3 regions of the Segeticoccus rhizosphaerae genome follow, and region 1 is predicted to be linked to each of the others. Evidence: riboswitches for the same ligand, from Rfam matches in the RefSeq annotation. Region 1 holds a riboswitch; each other region holds the start of a gene.

Evidence for each region. Region 1 has a riboswitch for S-adenosylmethionine ahead of FCN22_RS19670 (OsmC family protein). Riboswitches for the same ligand answer to the same signal wherever they lie in the genome.
Region 2: another riboswitch for S-adenosylmethionine. It lies ahead of metX (homoserine O-acetyltransferase MetX); the one in region 1 lies ahead of FCN22_RS19670 (OsmC family protein).
Region 3: another riboswitch for S-adenosylmethionine. It lies ahead of FCN22_RS03380 (bifunctional o-acetylhomoserine/o-acetylserine sulfhydrylase); the one in region 1 lies ahead of FCN22_RS19670 (OsmC family protein).

Annotation. Positions count from the first base shown of each region.
Region 1 covers NZ_SWMA01000047.1:21,909-29,567, reverse strand. Annotated here, with positions in the region: gene FCN22_RS19675 (sodium:solute symporter family protein) at 1-1,132, opposite strand, end outside; gene FCN22_RS19670 (OsmC family protein) at 1,129-1,536, opposite strand; SAM riboswitch class I at 1,843-1,935, opposite strand; gene FCN22_RS19665 (ABC transporter ATP-binding protein) at 2,277-3,077, opposite strand; gene FCN22_RS19660 (ABC transporter ATP-binding protein) at 3,074-4,135, opposite strand; gene FCN22_RS19655 (ABC transporter permease) at 4,148-5,017, opposite strand; gene FCN22_RS19650 (ABC transporter permease) at 5,014-5,937, opposite strand; gene FCN22_RS19645 (ABC transporter substrate-binding protein) at 6,041-7,450, opposite strand.
Region 2 covers NZ_SWMA01000003.1:118,237-125,895, reverse strand. Annotated here, with positions in the region: gene FCN22_RS03455 (RNA polymerase sigma factor) at 1-321, opposite strand, end outside; gene FCN22_RS03450 (universal stress protein) at 538-939, opposite strand; gene metX (homoserine O-acetyltransferase MetX) at 1,039-2,184, opposite strand; SAM riboswitch class IV at 2,219-2,330, opposite strand; gene FCN22_RS03440 (DUF4192 domain-containing protein) at 2,422-3,492, opposite strand; gene FCN22_RS03435 (antitoxin) at 3,632-4,003, shown strand; gene FCN22_RS03430 (YkvA family protein) at 4,063-4,446, opposite strand; gene FCN22_RS03425 (EcsC family protein) at 4,531-5,217, opposite strand; gene FCN22_RS03420 (sulfurtransferase) at 5,472-6,350, shown strand; gene FCN22_RS03415 (SufE family protein) at 6,454-6,891, shown strand; gene FCN22_RS22480 (hypothetical protein) at 6,940-7,659, shown strand, end outside.
Region 3 covers NZ_SWMA01000003.1:105,906-113,564, reverse strand. Annotated here, with positions in the region: gene hrpA (ATP-dependent RNA helicase HrpA) at 1-3,219, opposite strand, end outside; gene FCN22_RS03380 (bifunctional o-acetylhomoserine/o-acetylserine sulfhydrylase) at 3,359-4,684, opposite strand; SAM riboswitch class IV at 4,781-4,896, opposite strand; gene FCN22_RS03375 (sirohydrochlorin chelatase) at 4,944-5,711, opposite strand; gene cobA (uroporphyrinogen-III C-methyltransferase) at 5,708-6,481, opposite strand; gene FCN22_RS03365 (phosphoadenylyl-sulfate reductase) at 6,478-7,203, opposite strand; gene FCN22_RS03360 (nitrite/sulfite reductase) at 7,200-7,659, opposite strand, start outside.

The sequences.
Region 1 (7,659 bases):
ACTGCTCGGTGCGCAGGAAGCCGAAGGTGATCATCAGGGCGGTGAGCAGGACCAGCGACCAGCGGGTGTACCGCACTTGGTCGTCCTCGGTGGCTTGGGGCCGGATGGCCCGGCCGACGTCGCGGCCCAGGCTGGTGGCGCCGGAGAACTGGCATGGGCCGCCCCAGCCGAGGGCGCAGGCCCAGATGCCCAGGCAGAACACGGCAGTGAGCGGGGCGGGTAGCACTTGGGCGATGTAGAGGGGGACGGCGACCAGGCCGAGTGTCTGGTCGGGCACCACGAGGGCGGCGGCGAGGCCGAACACGACACCCAGGAGGATGAAGGGCGTGCCGAATCCGACGGCGTACACCAGGCCCTTGCGGCCCTCCTCGGGCGTGCGGCAGGACAGCGCCATCTGCAGCGCCGCTTGGGCCAGGATGACGTTGACGATGAACGTGCCGAACCATGCCACCACCAGCGGTAGCCCCACCCCGGACCAGTCGAACAGTGCTGGCTGAGATGCGGACAGGTCTGCCAGCCCGCTGAATCCGGGCTTGATGAGGAAGGCGGCCGCACCGAGCGCGAGCATCAGGGCGAAGACCACGCAGTTGGCTGTCTGGGTGAAGGCGATCGACCACATGCCTCCTGACCACAGGTAGAACAGCAGCAGGAGGGCGGTGCACACGATGGCCACCTGGATCGAGAGGCCGGTGAACGCGTGCAGCGCGGACGCGAAGGCGATGGCCGTGGCGACCGACCACATCGGGAAGGTGAACGCGGTGATCGCGCCGCCGACGCCGAGCGCGAGCCGGCCGTACCGGTCGCCGATCAGGCCGGAGATGGTCACCACCATCCGCTCCCGGAACGGCACGACCAGTAGCCCGGCGATGAGCAGGACCTGCACGGACTCCGCGACGCCGTACCAGATTGCTGACACGCCGGTGTGGTAGCTGAGCTCGAGGATGGCGATGAACGAGGAGCCCGAGAACAGGCCGGTGATGCAGAACGCGACTGTCAGCGGCCGGAACCGTCGACCACCGGCGAAGAAGTCGCGGCCGGCCGACTCGCGGCGGCGGGCGACGCGTCCCGCGCCGACCAGGAAGAGGGTGTAGGCCAGAGCCAGTCCGATCGTCCAGGCGCCGACGCCGGTCATCGCGCGTCCTCCACGACGGACCAGTCCTGGGTGATGGGTACGCCGGCGTCCTTGACCAGGTTGAACGCGGGGCAACGGCGTTCCACTTCGTCCTGCAGCCCGGGCAGCGCGTCCGGGTCGTCCAGCCCGAACCGGGCCCGCACCACCAGATCACGGAAGTGGGGGCTGACATCGGCAGTCCCGTGGAAGCCGCGGGTGTCCATGGTGGCCTCGATCCCGATGTCCAGCGCGGTGACGTGAAGCTGCTGTTCGGCGGCGACGGTCTCGACGACCACGGCGAGGCAGCCGGCGAGCGCGGCGACCACATACTCCATCGGGCTCGGGGCACTGTCATCTCCGCCCGCGGGAGCCGGCTCGGCGGTGTGGAAGGGATCGAGGTCGCGGACCTGGTGACGGGTCCGCATGGTTCCCTCCCAGCTGCTGTGGGTGCGGATCCGCTTCAACTGAGGACGGTCGGAACGTGTGGCAGACGGCGTGGTGGATGTGGACACAGGAAGACTCCGGGCAGGTCGAGGCGCCAAGGCATGGCCTGGTGCCAAAAGGGTGGGGGAGGGTGCGTGCCCTCGCGTGGGTCGAGCGGGTTTCAGCGGTGCAGCTGGCGAGGGCGACAGCGGTCTGCCGTCACCCGGCACAGATCGACGTGCCGGCGCGCGTAGAACCGGGCGGTGCGGCCGGGAGCGGCGTGCCGTGACGGCGCTGAATACATCGATCCTCCATCGGTCCTGGCGTTAGCACCCTCACCCGATTTCGGGGGGTTGCTGCAGCTTCGATGAGCCAGGTCTCTCAACTGCTCTGGATAGGCGCGGCCAACCTAACAGCCTCATCCGCCCGAAAGCCAACGTGTTCACCAGATGGACGGCAAGCGACGAGTAGCAAATCAAGCGGCCCCGCCTCCATCCGGATCGCTAACCGGGAGCGGTTCCGGTCGCATCAGGCCGACCGGGACGGAACCCGCATGTGTTGCAGGCCGCGCGCTGCCACCTGAGGCGCCGACAGTTCAGAGCATTCTGGCGTTGGTGTCGAACGTCAGGAGCCCGACATCCGTGACGCGTGTCTGACCACGAAGGCACGGTTGCCGATGCGCCAGAGCCCCTCTCCCTGTTGCAGGTTGCGTTCTTCAGACTGTTCGGTCAGTTCAGCGGGATTAGCGGCTGTCCGTGTTGTGGCCTTGCTGTGCCTTGAGACGGGGGATGGCGCTCAAGAGTGTTCGTGTGTAGGACGTCTGCGGCGACTCGAACAAGTCGGCGCACGACTGCTCCTCGACGATCTCGCCGCGGTAGATGACGCTCACCCGGTCGCACAGGGTACGGATGATGGACAGGTCGTGCGAGATGAAGAGGATGGAGAGGCCGAAGTCGTGTCTCAGGTCGCTGAGTAGGTTGACGATGCCGGCTTGCACGGACACGTCCAAGGCAGCGACCGGTTCGTCCGCGACCAACAACTGCGGGTTGATGGACAGTGCCCGCGCGATCGCCACCCGTTGGCGCTGCCCACCCGACATGCCCGCAGGCCGAGAGCCGAGCACGGACTCGGGTAGCCGCACCATCTCCATCAGCTCGCGGCACCTGTTGTCGATTGCCTGACCACGTAGTTCCGAGTGTCGTCGAATCATCTCCACGAGCGTCGATCTGATGCTCATGCGTGGGTCAAGTGAGCCGTAGGGATCTTGGAAGACCATCTGGATCTGGCGCCTGTCTTCACTCCTGCGCCTACGGTGGAGCACACGACCGTCGAACGTGATCCTTCCGGAGTCCACAGGCTGAAGGCCGACGACGGCGCGCGCGATGGTGGATTTTCCGGAGCCGGACTCTCCGACCAGGCCAATGATCTGACCGCGGCCGACGTCGAGAGACGCATTCTTGACCGCGTAGAAGCTGTCCTTGCCTCGCTTCTGTTTGAAGCTCACGACCAGGTCGCTGCACTGCAGCAGGGGGTCGGCCGTCATGGAGCGCCCTCCTCAGGACGGTCGAGCTGCAGGTGTTCGCGGATGGCGTCGGGTGGAGGTTTGCTACCGACCTGGTGCAAGCAGTGGACCTCACGCCCGGGGATGTCGGACATGTCGGGAATGGGCGCCACGACGCAGTCATCCTGTCGATATTCGCAGCGTGGGGCGAACGGGCAGCCGCTCATCTGGTGGTTTAGCGCCGGTGCGCTGCCCGGGATGGAGTAGAGGCGGCGGCTGATCTGGTCGATGTCGGGGGTGGAGTGCAACAGGGCCTCGGTATAGGGGTGCCGCGGATGGTCGAGGATCGCTCGAAGGTCGTTGGAGCCCTCCATGACGCGACCGGCGTACAGGACCGTCAGGGAATCGCACAGCTGGGCCACCACCGCGAGATCGTGAGTGACGTACAGCAGGCTGGCACCCAAGTCGTCCCGTAGGCGAGTGAACAGTCGCAGGATCTGCTTCTGCACGGTCACGTCGAGTGCTGTCGTAGGCTCGTCGCACAGCAGCAGTTTCGGCCTGCCTGCGACTGCGGCCGCGATCATGACTCGCTGCTTCAAACCCCCGGACAGCTCGAACGGGTAGGCATCGATCTTGGTCTCCGCGTCGTCGATGCCTGCTTGCTGCATGAGCTCGAGTGCGTACTTGCGTGCCTGTCTCTTGCGCATGCGGTCCTTGCGCATGACCGCATCGACGATCTGTTCGCCGACCGGGATGACCGGGTTCAGCGCTACCGCGGGCTCCTGGAAGATCATCGAGATCTTGGAACCCCGCAACTTCACGAGCCGCTTGGCGGTCGTTGCATGCTTGGAGCCTCCGAAGATGAACTCCTCGTCGTCGAAGACCATCCTTCCCGAGGTGACCTGGACGTTTGGCGGCAGTAGACCGAGGATCGCTCGTAGCGTGAGGCTCTTGCCTGATCCGGACTCACCAACCAAGCCGCGGGCCTCTCCCGGGTCGAGTGAGAACGACACGTCCTTGAGGGCGGTCAGACGCTGACCCTCGATCGTGACTTCGACGTTCAGCCCCTCGACAGTCAGCAGTGGTTCGGTCGTCTCCATCCTTCACCCGGCCTAGCGGTCGATCCGGAGAACGTGTGCAAGGCCATCTCCGATGAGAGCCAGAGCCAGGCTCGTGAGGATCACTGCACCCGCAGGGAACAGCGTCAAGCCGTAGTAACCTCCGGCGAGGAATTGTTGCCCGTCGGCCATCATCGACCCCCAGTCCGGTGTGGGGGGCACGATGCCGAGTCCGAAGTAGCTCAAGGTCACGATGACTCCGACGTTCATGACGATGTCACTCATCGAGTAGACGATGGCCTGGGTGGCCACGTTGGGGACAACGTGGCGAGTCAGTGTGCGCATCGTGGAGATTCCGCTGACCTGGCAAGCGGCGATGAACTCCTTGTTCCGCAGCACCATCGCCTCGCCTCTCACGATCCTTGCGTAGGCCACCCAGGACACCGCAGTGATCGCGATGAAGATGCTCTTGGCGCCGTTGCCGAGGATGAAGACAAGTGAGATGACCAAGATGAAGAAGGGGAACGCAGTGAAGATGTCAGCGACCCGCATGATGATGGTGTCGAACCAGCCGCCGAAGTATCCGCTGACCGCACCGATGACCATGCCGAGGATCCAGGGGGCAATCACGGCCGCGACCGCTATGGTCAGGTCGCTCCTGGTGCCGTAGATGACGCGGGCGAAGATGTCGCGGCCGAGGTTGTCCGTGCCGAAAAAATGTTCAGACGAGGGTGGCAGCAGCGCGTTCGGGACATCCGGGGCGGTGGGGCTGTGAGTCGTGATGAGCGGAGCGAAGATCGCGGTCAGCACGATGATCCCCAAAATCACCGATCCGAACCAGAGCTGGGCGTTGTGGCGCCGTGCCCATCGAGGAACCCAGTCTCGCGTCGTGGCTGCGGGCGCTAGCGTCGTTGGCGAGGTCATGCCATCCGCATCCTTGGGTCGAGTCGGGCGTAGATGAAGTCGGTGAGTAGGTAGACCAGCACGACCAGGAGGCCGAACATCAAGGTGCACGCCTGCACGACCGCGTAGTCCCGGTTGAGAATCCCTGCCATCAGCATGGACCCCATGCCCGGGATGGCGAAGACCTGCTCGATCACCAGAGCCCCGCTGGCCAGCGCTCCCACCTGAATGCCGAGGATACTCACCCCCGAGATGCTCGCGTTACGGAGCACGTAGCGACGGCGAATCGCGCCGTCCGCGAGACCCTTGGACCGAGCGAAGGCCACGTACTCACTGGCAAGCGACTCGATCATGGCCGTTTTGAGCCCGCGAACCAGCACCGGAACGATGGTCAGGGCGATCGTCAGAGCGGGCAGCACCAGGGCCCAGAGGCGTCCGGCAAGGTCAGTGGGGTAGCCACCGGCCGGGAAGACGGAGATCCGCACCCCGAGGAACAGGATCAGCATGCTGCCAATGAAGAAGGCCGGCGCTCCCTGGACGATCGCGTTGAACAGCCTCACCCCGTATGACGCCGGACCGACCGGTCGCGCCGCACTCCACGAAGCCAACGGGATGGCAATCAGTGTCGCAAATATGGCGCTAAGTACGATCAGAGCGAGGGTCACTGGAAGCCGCTCGCCCATCAACGTCGTGATCGGGGTGCGAAAGTAGATTGAGTCTCCCAGATCACCGTGGAATAGCTGACCGAGGTACCTGACGTACTGGGACGGCAGGCTGCCGTCCAACCCCAATGTGTGGCGCAGTGCCGCCACAGACGCCGGGTTGGCTTTCTCTCCCAATGCGATACGAGCTGGATCACCCGGCGCGAGGTGCATGAGCAGGAAGGAGATGGTGACCACTCCCCACACGACCGGAACCGCGAGGAGCAGTCTCCGTCTCACCCAGCGCGGCACGGCCCATTCCTCGCCAGGCGCACGGTGCGTTGGAGCGATCCCCGTGCGGCCGAGTCAGCCGGCGACCTGGCGCACCCCGGCTGCGTGCCGGTCACTTGGAGATCCAGACCTTCTCGAGGAAGTAGTTGCCGGTGCCGCCCGGGTGGAAGCCCTGCACCTTGTTGGAGTAGGAGAACACACCGGGCGCGTAGTACAGGGGGATGTAGGGGACCTGGTCCGCGATGATCTGCTGCATCTGGTCGTAGGCCTTCTTGCGTTCGCTCTGGCTCGAGACACTGCTGGCCTTCTCGGCCAACTTGTCCATCTTGGCGCTTTTGAACCCGGTGTAGATGGTGTGCACGCCCCCGTCGTAGGTGCCCGCGAATCGGGCGATCTCGTCGGGGTCGACGATGTCGGTCGTGTAGAGACCGAGGAGGAGGTCGAAGTTGCCTGCGTGCCTCGCGGTCACCACCGCGGCGGGGTCGATGGTATTGATCTTGACCTTGATCCCGATCTTGGCGAGATCGCTCTGGATGAGCTGGGCCTCAGTGGACGCGTCCTGGTCGCCCGAGGCCACGGTGATCGATGTCGAGAAACCATTCGGAGCGCTCGACTTCGCCAGAGCAGCCTTGGCTGCAGCGACATCTGCCTGGACCGGCTTGATCGTCGAGTCGTGGGCCCAGGTCACCGGCGAGAGATAGGCTCCTGCGACCTGCCCGTGTCCGTAGAGGACGGCCTTCAGGATGGCTTGCTTGTCGATCGCCAGGCTGATCGCCTTGCGGACGTTGATGTCATCGAACGGCTTGTGGGTCGTGTTCATGGCGAAGTAGTCCACTTCGCTCGAGGGGAAGGCGGTGACCTTCACATTGGACTGCGCCTGCAGCGCCTTGATACTGGAGTAGGCAGGAGCCTGGTTGATCTGGATCTGATTGCTCGCCAGCTGGGTCCCACGCGTGTTGCCGTCGGGCACCACAGTGAACGTTACCGAATCCAGGTACGGGACCTTCTTGTCCCAGTAGTGGGGATTCTTGACGAGCTTGAGGCTGCTTCCCTTGGACCAACTGGCGAACTTGAACGGACCGGACCCCACGGGGTTCTTGTCGAACTGCTGCTGTGTCTTCCCGCCGTAGTCCTTCGGCACGACCGAGTTAGCGTACAACGCCATGTCGGCCGGCAACGGCGCCCACGGTTTCTTGGTGTGGATGACGACTGTGTGGTCGTTCGGCGTGTCGATCTTCGAGATGATCTCGTCGATGAAGGCGAAGGGGGCGTCCGGCTTCTGGTTCTGCTGGATCGAGAATTTGACGTCGCCGGCGGTGACGGGGTTGCCGTCGCTGAACTTGGCGTCCTTGCGCAGGTTGAACGTCCAACTCAACTTGTCCGACGATTGCTTCCACGACGTGGCCAGCGACGGCAGGACGGTCTTGCCGTCCTCGGACGGGACGGCAAGGGTGCTGTAGATCTCCTCCATGGTCCAGATCGACGCGTTGTCAGTGGGGACCGAGGGGATGAGGCTGGTCACGTCATCTGCGCGTGCCAGCACCAAGTCGCCACCGGCTTGGGGCTCACCGGCGCTGGTGGACGATCCTGCCGGCGATCCTCCAGACGATGAGCAAGCCGCCAGGGCCGCAACGGCTGATGCCAAGACCGCACCACGCAGAACCTTCGAGTGCTTCACAAGAATGACCTCCTACCGAGTCGCTACATGGACACGGGTGCGAGAACGCCCGG
Region 2 (7,659 bases), on a different contig from region 1:
GGCCTTGGCCGCGGCCTTCTTGGTCGTCGCGGCCGTCTTGGTGGAGGCCGTCGTGGTCTTGCGCGTGCTGGTCGCGGCGACGGCCCGGTGGGCGGTCGCGGGGTCGAGGGTCACCGCGATCCCCTGCTGCTCGAGCGCGCGCAGCACCACCTTCATCCGCTTCGGCGTCACCTCCGCGGCCACGAGCCCCTCACGCAGCTGCTCACTGTCGACCGATCCGCGGGTCGTGCCGAGACGAAGCAGGTCCTGCAGTGCGGGGTGGCCGAACTCGGCGGGCAGGGACTCAGCCGCAGCGGCGGAGGATGAGGGGGACTTCGACACAGGCGACACCGACTACCTTTCGTCGCACTGCGCGGCGCGGAGCGCGTGCGACATCACCGTGCCGGCTACGCGCCAGACACGATCAGATGATGGGGGGTGGATGGTCCCAGCGGCCTTCGGTTCCGACCGTTCGGCCGCAGGTTCCCTACCATTATAAAACCTTGGAGGGTGTGCTGTCTCCACGGACCCCGATGGAAGACGGTGACGCGCCTGCGGTCAGGCGTCGGCCTTGACGGCCAGGACGGGACACGGGGCATCGAGCAGGATCCGCTGAGCGTTGGAACCCAGGATCAGCTTGCCCACCGGGGTGCGCCGCCGCAGCCCGATGACGATGAACTCGGCATCCACCTCCTCGGCCACTGCGATGAGGTCCTCGGCCGGCTCGTTGCCGCGCACCAGCTGACGCACCTCGTGCTCGACTCCGACCTCATCCAGCTGGGCCTGCACCTGGCCGAGCTCCTGCTCGAACCGCTGGGCCTCCTGGCTGTCGAAATCTCGTCCGCCGCGATGGGAGTTGATGACGATCAGCTTGGTGCGGCGCAACTGGGACTCCTCCGCGGCACGGCGAAGCGCTGCACGTCCCTCCTTGGTCGGCACATATCCCACGACGACAGCCACTGGAACCCTCCTTGGTCGAGACGCGCGGCTCCTGCCACGCCGCAGACGCTACCGGATGGCACGGGTCGGCGCGTCGGGCTTGGCCGAAGGCTGGCCGACTCAGCCGGTCAGGGCCTCCCGCACGACGGCCCCGACCTGTGCGGTCTCGATGAGGAAGCCGTCGTGGCCGTGCGGCGACGTGATCAGTCGGTAGGTGCCCCGGTCGCCGGCCTCGACGATCTCGCGCGAGAGCCGCGCCGGGTAGAGGCGGTCGGAGTCGACGGCCGCGACGGTCAGCTCGCCGTCGAAGCGGCGCAGGGCCCGTCGCAGGCCGCCGCGACCACGTCCGACGTCGTGGGAGTTCATCGCCTCGGTGAGCACGAGATACGAGTTGGCGTCGAACCGGGACGCCAGCTTGCGGCCGTGGTGGTCGAGGTAGCTCTCGACCGCGTAGCGACCCCCACCACCGAGCGGCTGTTCTCCCCGTTGCGCCTCGCGGCCGAACCGATCGGCCAGCTCCACCTCGCTGCGGTAGGTGACGTGGGCGATGCGCCGCGCGAGCGCGAGCCCGCTGTCGGGGCCGTCGTGGCCGTAGTAGTCGCCGCCCCGGAAGTTCGGGTCCTGCCGGATGGCCAGCAGCTGCGGCTGGCACCAGGCGATCTGCTCGGCGGTGGCGTAGCCGGTGCTGGCGAGCACGATCGCTCGAGCCACCATCTCGGGATGGCTCACCGCCCACTCCAGCGCGCGCATCCCACCCATCGAGCCACCGACCACCCCGGCCCACCGGGTGACCCCGAGGGAGCGCGCCAGCGCCGCCTCGGCGCCGACCTGGTCACGGATGGTCAGGAACGGGAAGCGCCCGCCCCAGGACCGGCCGTCCGGGCCCACCGACCCGGGTCCGGTGGTGCCAGAGCACCCGCCCAGGACGTTGCTCGCGACGATGAAGAAGCGGTCGGTGTCCAGTGGGCGGCCGGGGCCGATGATGCCCTCCCACCACCCGGGCGTCGGCTGGCCCGGTCCGGCCGGACCCACGACGTGGCTGTCACCGGTCAGGGCATGCTCCACCAGCACAGCGTTGGTGCCGTCGGCGTCCAGGCTGCCCCACGTCTCGTAGGCGATCCGGACGTCGGGCAGCACCCCTCCGGCCTCGAGGGCCAGTCGCCCGACGTGCACCGTATGCCGGCCGGCCGGCTCCCTGGCACCGCTGGCCGGCAGGGGCGGTGCGCTCGGCGAGACCCGCGTTCGTGGGCGAATGGTGACGGTCACGGCGGCAGCTCCCGGGGTCCGAGGGGCCCGTCCGGGCCCGCGCTTGCCGACTCGGTCCGAGTCGGCCAGGTCATCACCCGGGGCACCCCACCGCGGAGGAGGGTTGCCGGCCAGCGAGCCGGGGCTTCGCGCTGGCGCTCATGACCTCCCCCGACTCTAACGACGACCCGGTCCCGCGGGGACCCCGTGTCCGCAACGTGGACGCCCCGCTCGCGCGGCTGGGGCCGCGGCTGCGGATCAGGCGGTCGCCGTCTCGGGACGGATGGACAGATCGACCATGCGCAGCAGCAGCAGCGCCAGTCGGTAGCTCGGATCCGACTCGAGGGCCTGCTCGAGGGCGAGCCTGGTCAAGGCGCCGTCGCCGCGCCACCAGGTGAAGCTGGCGAGCACGGTGAGCGGTGCCACCGCCCACTCGGGTGACAGGCAGCGGCACAGCTCGATCAGCCTGGCCTCGATCCGCTGCCGCGAGACCGCCTGCGTGAGGTCGTCTCCGGTCGGGACCGGTGGCAGTACGGCCCGGAGCTGCGCGACGACCTCTGGAGCGGCCCGGTCGAAGCCGAGGGTGCCGGGACACAACCAGGCGATCAACCCGTCGCGCAGGTCGATGTCGACCAGGGACACGGCCGCCATCGCCAGCTCCTCCGGTGTCAGCTCGGCGACCGGCACAGCCTCGTCGGAGTGATCGAGCAGGTGACCCCAGGCGCGCAGCTCCGCGAGGTCGTCGTCGTGCTGCTCTGCCGGCCGGTCGATCGAGTCCAGGCGCCGGTCCAGCCATCGGCTGGCCGCGGCATCCACGGCCCCGGCAAGCAACGGGCGCGCCGGGCGCAGCCACGCGGCCAGCGCGGCGCGATCCGCCACCGGTTGCTTCTCGCGGGCCACGAACTCGGCCACGGCGGCGACCTCGTCGGCACCGGGGACGGGACGACCCTGCGGCGGGCAGCAGTCGGCGCTGGTGCAGTCCAGGTCGTACCACCGCCCGTCCCTCACCACGAGCCGGTCGCGGACCCCGAGCCCCGCGTCGACGCAGGCGGTGCTCATGGCGTCGAGCGCCGGGCGCGAGGCTCCGTCGATCTTCTCGTACCCGATCAGCAGGACGTCCTGCGCTCCCGAGTCCAGCAGCGGCCCGAGCAGCTGCGCGACCGTCGGCCCCGCCTCCGCCGGCGGCGGCAGGTCGACCCGCGCCCGCAGCCCCAACCGGTTGCCGTGCAGGGCCACCACGACGAGGCTGTTCACCGGGTGGTAGCCGAGTTCGTAGGGCAGCACCGCGATGACGTCGGCGGGCCCCTTGACGTGAAGTGTTGTGGTCATCCCCCGACACTGGTCGGCGCCGGATTCACCGGAAAGGTCCGTGACGAATCTGTGGATGGTGCGCATACAGTCGGGGGGAAGGGGACGACCACGTCCCCGCCCGACGATCGGGCACCTCGGCACATGGACAGGAGTGACCATGAGTTTCTTGGACAAGGCCAAGCAGGCGTTCGGGACCGCGAAGGACAAGGCCGGCGAGCTGGCCACGGAACACGGAGACAAGATCGATTCCGCCATCGACAAGGGCGGCAGCTTCATCGACCAGAAGACCCACGGCAAGTACGCCGACAAGGTCGCCAAGGCGGGGTCGACGGCCAAGAACGCGGCCGACAAGCTCGCGGCCCAGAGCGAGGCGGGCGCGGACCGGGAGACGCCCGAGGCGCGGCCCGACCCCGAGGCGCCGCGCGCCGCGGCGGACCCGTCGCAGGCCGCTGGTCCCATCCCCGCCCCGGAGCCGGTCGACCCGCCGGAGCCGATCCGGCCGAAGGACCCGGGCACGCCCGGTCTGTAGCGGCGGGCCGCCCCCTGCCGGGCCTTCGGGGCAGCCGCCCAGGAGCGTGCGACGCGGGGTCAGCCGATCACGTCGCCGGGCACCACGTCCGGTGCCCGGCGATGTGGTCGCGTGCCCTCCCAGGCGAGGAAGTCCTCGGTGAGGTTGACGACGGTGACCGCGACCCAGCCGACCACGACCGCGTCGTCGCCGAGCCCGAACACGCCCAGCACCGCCTCGGGCATCAGATCGACCGGTGACACGACATACGCCACTGCCCCCAACAGGATGAGCAGCTCTCGCACCGTGGCACCGCGGTAGTCGCCGCGCACGGTCGCGAGGGTGAGTCTCGGCAGCGCGGCCACGCGGGTCAGCAACCCCGGTGAGCCGGCCCGGGTGCTCGCACGCACGGCGGTCACCAGCGAGCGCAGGGCGTCCCATCGCAGCCAGGTGCTCGAAGCCATCGCGGCCCTCCAGGGTTCTCGTCGGGCACGTGCCGCGCCCGTCGCCTCACTCCAACGTCCGGGCGGAACGGACCATTCCTGTGCTCAGCGGTGGAGCGGCCGCGACTTCGGCGGGAACTCGTGCTTGGTGTGATCGGCTATCCGGTGCAACAGGTAGGTGTCGAGCCCGGCGCCCACCACACCCCCGACCAGCGGCACGGCCTTGCCGAACCGGGTGAGGGCCTTCTTGCCCACCTGGCTGACCAGCCGGAAGCCGACGCCCTTGTTGATCGCGAGCATCACCGGCCCGGGGAGCCGCTCGGCTGCCAGGCTGGACAGTCGGCCCGCGGGCACGACACCCACCTTCTGGAGCAGGTCGTCGGCGTCCGCGCCGACGAGGGCGAGCAGGATCGCCGAGCGCACCTCCGGTCGGCGGATGTCGTAGCCACGGACGGACGCCACGGCGGCGACCATCCTGGTGGCCACGAGGTAGAACTCGAGCACGTTCGCGGGCAGCGCCACCGGCATGGTGACCAGTCCTCCGATGCCGGTGAGGAATCCGCCCGCCGCGGCCAGCTTGAGGTGCGAGTTGACGATCGCGTCGATCGCGCGGTCCGGCTCGGGGTGTTCCCCGGTCGCCACCGACGCGATCTTCTCGGCCGAGTCGAAGCGGCCGGCCCCCTCGATCCCGACGTGCAGCAGCTTCTCCACCAGTCCGGTCGCCGCCGGAGCCATGCGCTCGTTGCTCTCGTCGGCGTCTGCTTCGTCCTGGTCCGAGCCGAAGATTCCCACGTGTGCCCTCCCTGTCGCCGTCGCCCCATCCTGCCAGCAACCCGCCGCCGGGCCGGGAGGGCGACACGCGGGAGCACCGGTATGCCGTCCTCGCCGGCGGGCGCGTATGGGCACTGACGGGAGCTGATGGGCACTAACGGGCCGGACGGCATACCCCGGCCTGCTCGGGGGTTGTGATGGGTGAGTATTCCTTGCGTGGGACGATGCAAGCAGTCGCGTCCTCACGACTGATCCCTCATGGAAGGTTGCCTGACATGCCCGTTGTAGCCGACGATTCCGCGAAGTTCACGGCATACGCCCACCCCGAGCGTCTCGTGTCCACCGACTGGCTCGCCAAGCATCTGGGCGAACAGGGCCTGGTGGTCGTCGAGTCCGACGAGGACGTCCTGCTCTACGACTCCGGGCACATCCCCGGCGCCGTCAAGGTGGACTGGCACACCGACCTCAACGACCCGGTGGCCCGCGACTACGTCGACGCGACGCGGTTCGCGCAGGTCATGGGATCGCGGGGCATCGGTCGGGACACGACCATCGTCGTCTACGGGGACAAGAGCAACTGGTGGGCGGCCTACGCGCTGTGGGTCTTCAGCCTGTTCGGGCACGAGGACGTGCGGCTGCTCGACGGAGGTCGCGCCAAGTGGATCGAGGAGGGACGCGAGCTGACCCGCGAGGTCCCCACCCCGACGCCGGTCGACTACCCGGTCGTCGAGCGCGAGGACGCGCCGATCCGCGCGTTCAAGGACGAGGTGCTCGAGCACATCGGCAAGCCGATGGTCGACGTGCGCTCCCCGGGCGAGTTCTCCGGGGCGCTGTTGCACATGCCCGACTACCCGCAGGAGGGTGCCATGCGCGGAGGGCACATCCCGGGTGCGAAGTCGGTGCCGTGGAGTCGTGCCGCGGCCGAGGACGGCACCTTCAAGGACCGCGAGGAGCTCGAGGCCATCTACCAGGGCGAGATCGGTCTGTCGGCCGACGACGACGTCATTGCCTACTGCCGCATCGGTGAGCGCTCGTCGCACACGTGGTTCGTGCTGACCCACCTGCTGGGGTTCGGCTCGGTGCGCAACTATGACGGGTCGTGGACCGAGTGGGGCAACGCGGTGCGGGTGCCGGTGGAGCGGGACGTCAACTGAGAAGGGCTTACGCGTTGCCCACGAGTTGAGGACGGAAACGATGGCAAGAGAAGGCGGTTGATCGGCTGTGACCCAGCTCAACACCACTGACCTGCCCGAGCCGATGGCCCAGCTCGTGGAGGACTTCCACGCGGTGGAGCCCAAGGACCGGCTGCAGCTGCTGCTCGAGCTGAGCGACGAGCTCCCGAGCCTGCCCGAGCGGTATGCCGGCCACCTCGACCAGCTGGAACAGGTGCACGAGTGCCAGTCGCCACTGTTCCTCCTGGTCGAGGTCGAGCCCGCCACTGACGGTGGAAACGCCGAGGACCGCACCGTCCGGCTCTTCTTCGACGCACCCAAGGAGGCGCCCACGACCCGTGGCTTCGCCGGCATCCTCCACGAGGGTCTCGACGGTCGCAGCGTGGCCGAGGTGCTCGCGGTGCCGGACGACGCGCCGCTGCGTTTCGGCCTCGCCGACGCCGTCTCACCGCTGCGGATGCGGGGCATGGCGGCCATGCTCAGCCGGATCAAACGGCAGGTGCGGCACAAGTCGATGTTGTGAGGCTTCGGCGGTTTCGGCATGCAGTAGGTTTCGCGCATGGGGAATCGCATGGGGAACTCAGCGACGCAGGACGCCCGGTCCGGTGGTGCGTGGTTCACGCTGCCGGCCGTCCTCGTGGTGGTGGGAATCGTGTGGCTCGTCCTCGCGCTGGTCACCTCCGGGTCGCCGACCATGTCGGCCTACCAGCCCCGTGCGCAGGTGCACTCCAGGAGCCAGGGCTTCTCGGTCTACTCCCAGGATCAGGGCGTCCGCGCCGAGAGTGTCTGCCGCGCCAAGGGTGACGGCGGGATCGACCAGGTGTTGCTGCGTCCGACCGGCGAGTTCAAGGTCGAGACGGGCGGCACCTCCTACTACGAGGTGGCGCGCAGCAACGAGGCCCTCGCCGCCGGGACCTACACAGTCATCTGCGCCGACAACCAGGGCGCGGTCAGCGACCTGTTCATCGGCCCACGCGCGAACCACGCCGTGGGCGGTCCGCTGTCGTTCGGCACCTATGTCGGGCCGATCCTCATCCTCCTCGGCCTCATGGCCGCCGCAGTCCTGTTCTTCCTGCGCCGCACTGCCTCCGCGGCCCCGGCGCAGGCGCCGGCCGGGTACGGCGGTTACCCCCAGCAGGGTTACGGCCAGCAGGGGTACGGCCAGCATGGGTACGGCCAGGTCGGGCAACCGTACGGACAGTCGCCGTATGGCGGGCAGCCCTATGGCCAGCAGGGTGGGCAACCGTACGGCCAGCCCCCGCAGCAACCGTATGGCGGGCAGGGCCAACGC
Region 3 (7,659 bases), on a different contig from region 1:
CGGGGCCGTGGTGTTGAGCAGCAGGAGCCGGCGCACGCCGAGCCGCGTCGCGGCATCGCGCTCGGCCTCCGTCGGCAGCACGCGGACGGCCACGCTGCCGCCCTGGTCGACGACCGCGGGGAAGCCGTGCACCACGCGGTCGCCCTGGCGCCGTTCGAAGCGCTCCTGCAGCCGGCCGAAGTCCCACTGCTGCAAGCCTTCCCGTTCGACCGCCCGGCCGATCCGCTGCATCGTGCGGCGCACCTCCGGCCGGAGGCGGGACTGGAGCGCCTCGAGGTCCTTGCCCTCACCGAGCGGGCGACCGCGGTCGCCCTCGATCCGGAAGGTGACGCGCAGGTGGTCGGGCACGCGGTCCCAGTCCCACGCGTCCGGGGCGACGGCGACGCCGGTGCGCTCGCGCAGCGCTCGGCCGAGCTCCTCGGTGATCGAGCCGGCCCGGGGGTCGGCAGCGGCGAGCGCCGCCCTCGCGTGGTCGGGAGTGGGGACGAAGTTGCGCCGGAGCGCCTTGGGCAGCGACTTGAGCAGGGCGATGGCGAGGTCCTCGCGCAGTCCCGGCACCTGCCAGTCGAACCCGGCGTCCTGGACCTGGTTGAGCACCTCGACCGGGATGTGCACGGTGACGCCGTCGGCCTGGGTGCCGGGCTCGAACTGGTAGGAGACCGCAAAGGTGAGGTCGCCCTGATGCCACTCCTGCGGGTAGGCGTCGGCATCGATCTCGTCGGCTTCGTCGCTGACGAGCAGGTCCTCGGTGAACGTCAGCAGATCGGGGTTCTCGCGCCGAGCCTTCTTCCACCACGAGTCGAAGTGCCGTCCCGAGACGACGTCTGCCGGCAGCCGCTCGTCGTAGAAGTCGACCAGCGTCTCGTCGTCGACGAGCAGGTCGCGACGGCGGGCGCGCTCCTCGAGTTCGCCCAGCCGGCGAACCAGTTCGCGGTTGGCGTGGAAGAACTCGTGGTGGGTGTCCCACTCCCCCTCGACGAGCCCCTGCCGGATGAAGAGGTCGCGCGACTCCTCGGGGTTCACCCGCGCATAGCCGACGGTGCGCCCGACGACCAGCGGCACGCCATACAGCGTCACCCGTTCCTTCGCGACGGCGCTGGCGCGCTTCTTGGACCAGTGCGGCTCGGAGTAGCTGCGCTTGACCAGGTGCTGCGCCTGCTTCTCGATCCACGCGGGGTCGGTGCGGGCGTTGACCCGCGCCCACAGCCGCGACGTCTCGACGAGCTCGGCCGACATGACCCACTGCGGCTGCTTGCGGAAGAGCGCGGAGCCGGGCGAGATGCCGAACCGTGCCCCACGGGCCCCGAGGTAGTCACGCTTGTCGGGGTCGCGCAGGCCGATGTGCGACAGCAGCCCGGCCAGGAGCGCCTGGTGGATCCGGTCGGCGTCGGCCTCGTCGGAGTTGAGCGTCAGCTCGAGCTGTTTGCAGGCCTGCTTGAGCTGGCTGTGCAGGTCCTGCCACTCACGAATTCGCAGGTAGTGCAGGTATTCCCGCTTGCACATCCGCCGGAACGCACTGCCCGACAGCTCCCGACGCTGCTCCTTCAGGTAGCGCCAGAGGTTGAGCAGCGCCATGAAGTCGCTGTGCTCGTCCTTGAAGCGGGCGTGGCTCTGGTCGGCCTGCGCCTTCTTGTCGGCGGGCCGCTCGCGCGGATCCTGGATGGACAGGGCCGCGACGATGACGAGCACCTCGCGCAGGGCTCCGTTGGTCTCGGCCTCGAGCAGCATCCGGGCCAGTCGTGGGTCGACCGGCAGCCGGGCCACCTTCCTGCCGTATGCCGTGAGCCGCTTGCGTGGGTCGCTCACCGACCCGTCGATGCAGCCGAGCTCCTCCAGCAACCGGACGCCGTCGGCGACCTGCCTCGAGTCCGGCGGGTCGACGAAGGGAAACCTGACGATGTCACCGAGGCCCAGGGCGGTCATCTGCAGGATGACCGACGCGAGGTTGGTGCGCAGGATCTCGGGGTCGGTGTAGGCCGGTCGGGCGTCGAAGTCCTCGCGGGAGTAGAGCCGGATCGCGATGCCGTCGGCGACGCGGCCGCACCGGCCCGAGCGCTGGGCGGCGCTCGCCTGCGAGATCGGCTCGATCGGCAGGCGTTGAACCTTGGTGCGCTGGCTGTAGCGCGAGATCCGCGCGGTGCCGGCGTCGACGACATACCGGATGCCGGGCACCGTGAGCGAGGTCTCCGCCACGTTGGTGGCCAGCACGACGCGACGGCCGCTGTGCGAGCTGAAGACCCGGTGCTGCTCGGCGGCCGAGAGCCGCCCGTAGAGCGGCAGGATCTCGGTCTGCGGCAGCGACATCCCGGTGAGCGCGTCGGCGGCGTCACGGATCTCTCGCTCCCCCGACAGGAAGACCAGGATGTCTCCGGTGCCCTCGGTCCACAGCTCCTCGACCGCCTCGCAGATGCCGGTGACCTGGTCGACGTCGACGAGGGTGTCGCCCTGTTCACGGACGAGGGGTCGGTAGCGGACCTCGACCGGGTAGGTGCGCCCGGAGACCTCGATGATCGGTGCAGGTCTGCCGTCGACTGCGAAGTGCTCGGCGAAGCGCTGCGGGTCGATGGTGGCCGAGGTGATGATCACCTTGAGGTCCGGCCGGCGCGGCAGCAGCTGCCGGAGGTAGCCGAGGATGAAGTCGATGTTGAGGCTGCGTTCGTGCGCCTCGTCGATGATGATCGTGTCGTAGCGGCGCAGCTCGCGGTCGCGCTGCATCTCCGACAGCAGGATGCCGTCGGTCATCACCTTGACCAGGGTGTCGCGCTGGGAGTGGTCGGTGAAGCGGACCTGGTAGCCCACCGCCGTGCCGAGGTCGGTGCGGGTCTCCTCGGCGATCCGCTCCGCCACCGACCGGGCGGCGATCCGGCGCGGCTGGGTGTGGCCGATCAGGCCCTCGACCCCGCGGCCGAGCTCGAGGCAGATCTTGGGGATCTGCGTCGTCTTGCCCGACCCCGTCTCGCCGGCGATGACCACCACCTGGTGGTCACGGATGGCCGTCGCGATGTCGTCCTTGCGGGCGACGACCGGCAGGTCCTCGGGGTAGCGCAGGGGGGCAAGGGCCGCCAGCGCAGCCGCGCGCCGCTCGATCCGGGCCGCTCGCTGGTCTGAGGTCTCCCGCGGTCGGCGACCGCCTCCATCGTGCTGCGCACGACCGCCGTGCGAGCGGCGCCGCCCGGGGTTCCGGGCACGCGAGGACGACCGCGTGCGCTCGGAGGACATGGTGGCAAGGATAGGTGCCCCGTCCCGCTGCGCTCACCCCGATATGCGCGCGGTCCGGTGGAGTCACCGCCGTTGTTGCGGCGAGAGCGCGCACTCGACGTCGCGCTCTCGCCGCAACGAGCGGGAGGGCAAGGTGCGGTCAGGAGGTCTTGGCCGCGGCGAAGCCCTGCTCGAGGTCGGCCAGGATGTCGTCGATGTGCTCGATGCCCACGGCGAGGCGCACCAGGCCCGGCGTCACGCCTGCCGCGAGACGGTCCTTGTCATCGCCCTGGGAGTGGGTGGTCGAGGCGGGGTGGATGACCAGCGAGCGCACATCCCCCAGGTTGGCGACGTGGCTGTGCAGGGTCAGCCCCTCGACGAACGCCCGGCCGGCCTCCAGGCCACCCGCGATCTCGAAGGCGAGCACCGCGCCGGCGCCCTTCGGCGTGTACTTCTGCGCCGCCGCGTGGAACTCGTTGTCCGGCAGCGACGCGTAGCGCACCGACTCCACCTGCGGGTGCTGGGCGAGGAACTGCGCGACCTTCTGGGCGTTCTCGACGTGCCGCTCGATCCGCAGGCTCAACGTCTCCAGCCCCTGGGCGATGAGGAACGCGTTGAACGGGGCCGGCGCCGAGCCGAGGTCGCGCAGCAGCTGCACGCGGGCCTTGAGGATGAAGGCGAGGTTGGCGCCGAACTGGCTGCCGACACCGAGGTCGCGGGCGTAGACGAGGCCGTGGTAGCTCTCGTCCGGCTGGTTGTAGTTCGGGAACCGCTCCGGGTCCTGGGCGAAGTCGAAGGTGCCGCCGTCCACGATGGCGCCGGCGATCACCGTCCCGTGCCCGGACAGGTACTTCGTCACGGAGTGGACGACGATGTCGGCACCCCACTCCAGCGGTCGCAGCAGGTAGGGGGTGGCGATCGTGTTGTCGACCACCAGCGGCACGCCGACCTCGTGGGCGACCGCTGCGATGTTCTCGATGTCGAGGACCTCGCCCTTGGGGTTGGCGATGGTCTCGCCGAAGAAGAGCTTGGTGTTGGGCCGCACCGCCGCGCGCCACGACTCCGGGTCGGTGGAGTCCTCCACGAAGGTGGTCTCCACACCAAGCTTGGCCAGGCTGTACTTCAGCAGGTTGTAGGTCCCGCCGTAGAGGTTGGGGCTGGCCACCACGTGGTCGCCCGCCTCGGCGATGTTGAGTACCGCGAAGGTGGAGGCGGCCTGGCCGGACGACAGCAGCAGGGCACCCACGCCGCCCTCGAGGCTGGCGATGCGCTTCTCGACGACGTCGCTCGTCGGGTTCTGCAGCCGGGTGTAGATGTTGCCGAGCTCCTTCAGGGCGAACAGGTCGGCTGCCTCCTGGGTGTCCCGGAAGACGTAGGAGGTGGTCTGGTAGATCGGGAGGGCCCGTGACCGGGTGTCCTCGTCGATCTCCTGGCCGGCGTGGATCTGGCGCGTCTCGAAGGACCAGTTGGGGGTGGTGTCAGTCATCGCTGTGGCCTTGCCTTTCGTGCGTTGTCGTCCAGGGAACGCACGCGCCCGCGCCGGTGGCGCGCCACGTGCGGTGCGGGGTGGCAGCGAACTGGTCTCCCGCGCTTGCACGACGTCGGGCGACGCCGTGCCAGGTCCTCACCCGGGGCACCCCACCGCGGTGGAGGGTTGCCGGTCAGCGAGCCGGGGCCGTTGCGCTGACACTCATGACCTGTCGTCAGGATAGCGGCGCGTCCACGGGCTGGATGGCGCGTCTCACTCATCGGACACCTGCGAGGTATGCCGCCCGGTCGCCGGCGTGGGCCGGCCGGCGGGTGAGTGCTGGCGGCGCGGCCGACCGGAAGCGGCGCACCACCAGGTCCACCAGCAGCGGGTGGGCGCCGATCGGCTCGCCGATCAGGTCGGCGCCGCTGCCGTCCAGTCGCGCTTGGAACACCCCGGGTGCGAGCAGGTATGACGCGACGCCCACCGTCGCCGCTCCCCGGCCCCGCAGGGCCGTGACGGCGTCGGCCACGGTCGGCGCGGCGGAGGCGGCGAAACCGACCGCCACGGGCGTGCCGAGGAGGCGGCGCAGGCGGTCGGCCGCGTGGTGCACCTCGTCGCGGGCCCGGGGATCGGTCGAGCCGGCCGCCGCGAGCACCGTCGCTCGGGGCACCGGCCCCGCAGCCGCGAGCCGATCGGCCACGGCCTGCAGCACCGCGTCGGCCGGTCCCAGGCAGGGCGTCACCGTGGCCAGGCCGCCGGTCGCCGCCACCGCGCGGGGCACGTCCACCCGCACGTGGTGACCCGCACTGAGGAAGATCGGCACCACGACGCACTCCGGCGTCTTCGCCAGCGCGTCGGAGAGGTGGGGACGAATCACGTCGATGTAGGACAGCCGGACGGCGACGCCGGGCAGCCGGTGGCCCACCCGCTGCCGCACCCGCTCGAGGACCTCCTGCCCCTGCGCGTCCCGGGTGCCGTGCGCCACCAGGAGCAGCTCCCGTGCCGCCGGTCCGTGTCGACTGTGCCGAGCAATGGTGTTCATGAGGTGACGCCCGCTTGCACGGCGGCCCCGGACCAGTGCGGGCTGAGCGTCACGACATCCCCCACCACCACGACGGCGGGCGAGCGCACCCGGGCGAGCGCCGCCACGTCGGCGATCGAGTCCAGCGTGCCCGTCGTGACCCGGTGGCGCGGGCCGAAGGCGTCCTCGACCACCGCGACCGGGCAGGCCGGGTCGCGGCCGGCAGCCATCATCAGGGCCGCGTTGCGCCGCAGGGTCGACACCCCCATGAGCACGAGAATCGTGTGGTCACGCCCCGTCGGCAGGTCGGGGACGTCCTCGTGCCCGGTCACGACGGTGAAGGCCCGCGCCAGGCCGCGATGGGTGACCGGGATGCCGACGGAGGCGGGAACGGCCAGGGCACTGGTGATCCCTGGGACGACCTCGACGGGGACGCCCTCCTGCTCACACGCCATACGCTCCTCGACGCCACGGCCGAGCACGTAGGGGTCGCCGCCCTTGAGGCGGACGACTCCCCTGCCGGCCGACGCCCGGTCGAGCAGCACCGCGTTGATCGCCTCCTGCGAGAAGGGGTGGTGCCCGGGCGTCTTGCCCACGTCGACGATCTCGACGTCGGCACCGAGGCCGTCCAGCACGCCACGGGGCGCGAGCCGGTCGACCACGACGACGTCGGCACGCTGCAGCAGCTCGACACCACGGGCCGTGATCAATCCGTCGTCACCGGGGCCGCCGCCCACGAGCGCCACCCAGCCGCCGGTCGGGCGGGCACCCCGTGCGTCGTCGGCGTTCACCGGTGGATCCCGCACTCGGTCTTGGCCAGACCGGCCCAGCGGCCCGACCGCGGGTCCTCGCCGGGCTCCACGCGGATGGTGCACGGCGCGCAGCCGATCGACGGGTAGCCCTCTGCCAGCAGGGGGTTCATCGGCACGCCGTGCTCGTCGGCGTAGTCGAGGAGGTCGTCGAACGTCCACGCCGCGAGCGGGTTGACCTTGACCAGGCCGTGCCGGGCGTCCCAGGCCACCTTCGGGCTGCCCAGCCGGGTCGGGGCCTCGTCGCGGCGAATGCCGCTGACCCACGCCTCGTAACCCGCAAGCTCCCGGGCGAGCGGCTCGACCTTGCGCATCCGGCAGCATGCCTCGGGGTCGTGGTCATACAGCCGCGCGCCGTGGACGACGTCCTGCTCGGCCACGGAGAGCTCGGCCCGCACGTCGACCACCGTGATCGGCAGCAGTGCCTCGGCGACGTCCCTCGTGCCGAGGGTCTCGACGAAGTGGTAGCCGGTGTCCAGGAACAGTACGTCGACGCCGGGCACGAACCGCGAGACCAGGTGTGCGAGCACACCGTTGGACATGCTGCTCGCGACCGCGAGCGACTCCCCGAACTGGCCCGCAGCCCAGGCCACCACGTCCTCCGCGGGCGAGGTGCGAAGCAGCCGGGAACCCGCCCGGGCCAGCTCCTCGAGCTGGGTGGCCGGCCGACGCGCGGTCCGCTCCCGCGTGCCCAGGTCGGTCATCGCAGGGTCTCCTCGGAGACCCGGTGGGCCCACTGCGCGAACGTCTCGTCACCGCGCTGCTCCCCCACGAACCGGCGGACCAGCCGCTCCACGTAGTCCGGGAGCTGCGCCGCCGTGACCTTGAGGCCGCGCACGGTGCGACCCAGCCCGGCCTCGTCCCGGTCCGTGGAGGCCAGTCCACCGCCGAGGTGCACCTGGAAGCCCGCCTCCTGGGTGCCGTCCTGCGAGGTGACCAGCTGGCCCTTGAGTCCGATGTCGGCCGTCTGGATCCGCGCGCAGGAGTTGGGGCAGCCGTTGACGTGCAGGCTGATCGGCGGCTCCACGGTGACGCCGGCGAGCCGGCGCTCGAGCTCGGCGACCGTGTCGGCCGCGGTGCCCTTCGTGTCGACGATCGCGAGCTTGCAGTACTCGATGCCCGTGCAGGCGATGGTCGAACGCCGGAAGGGGCTCGGCCGC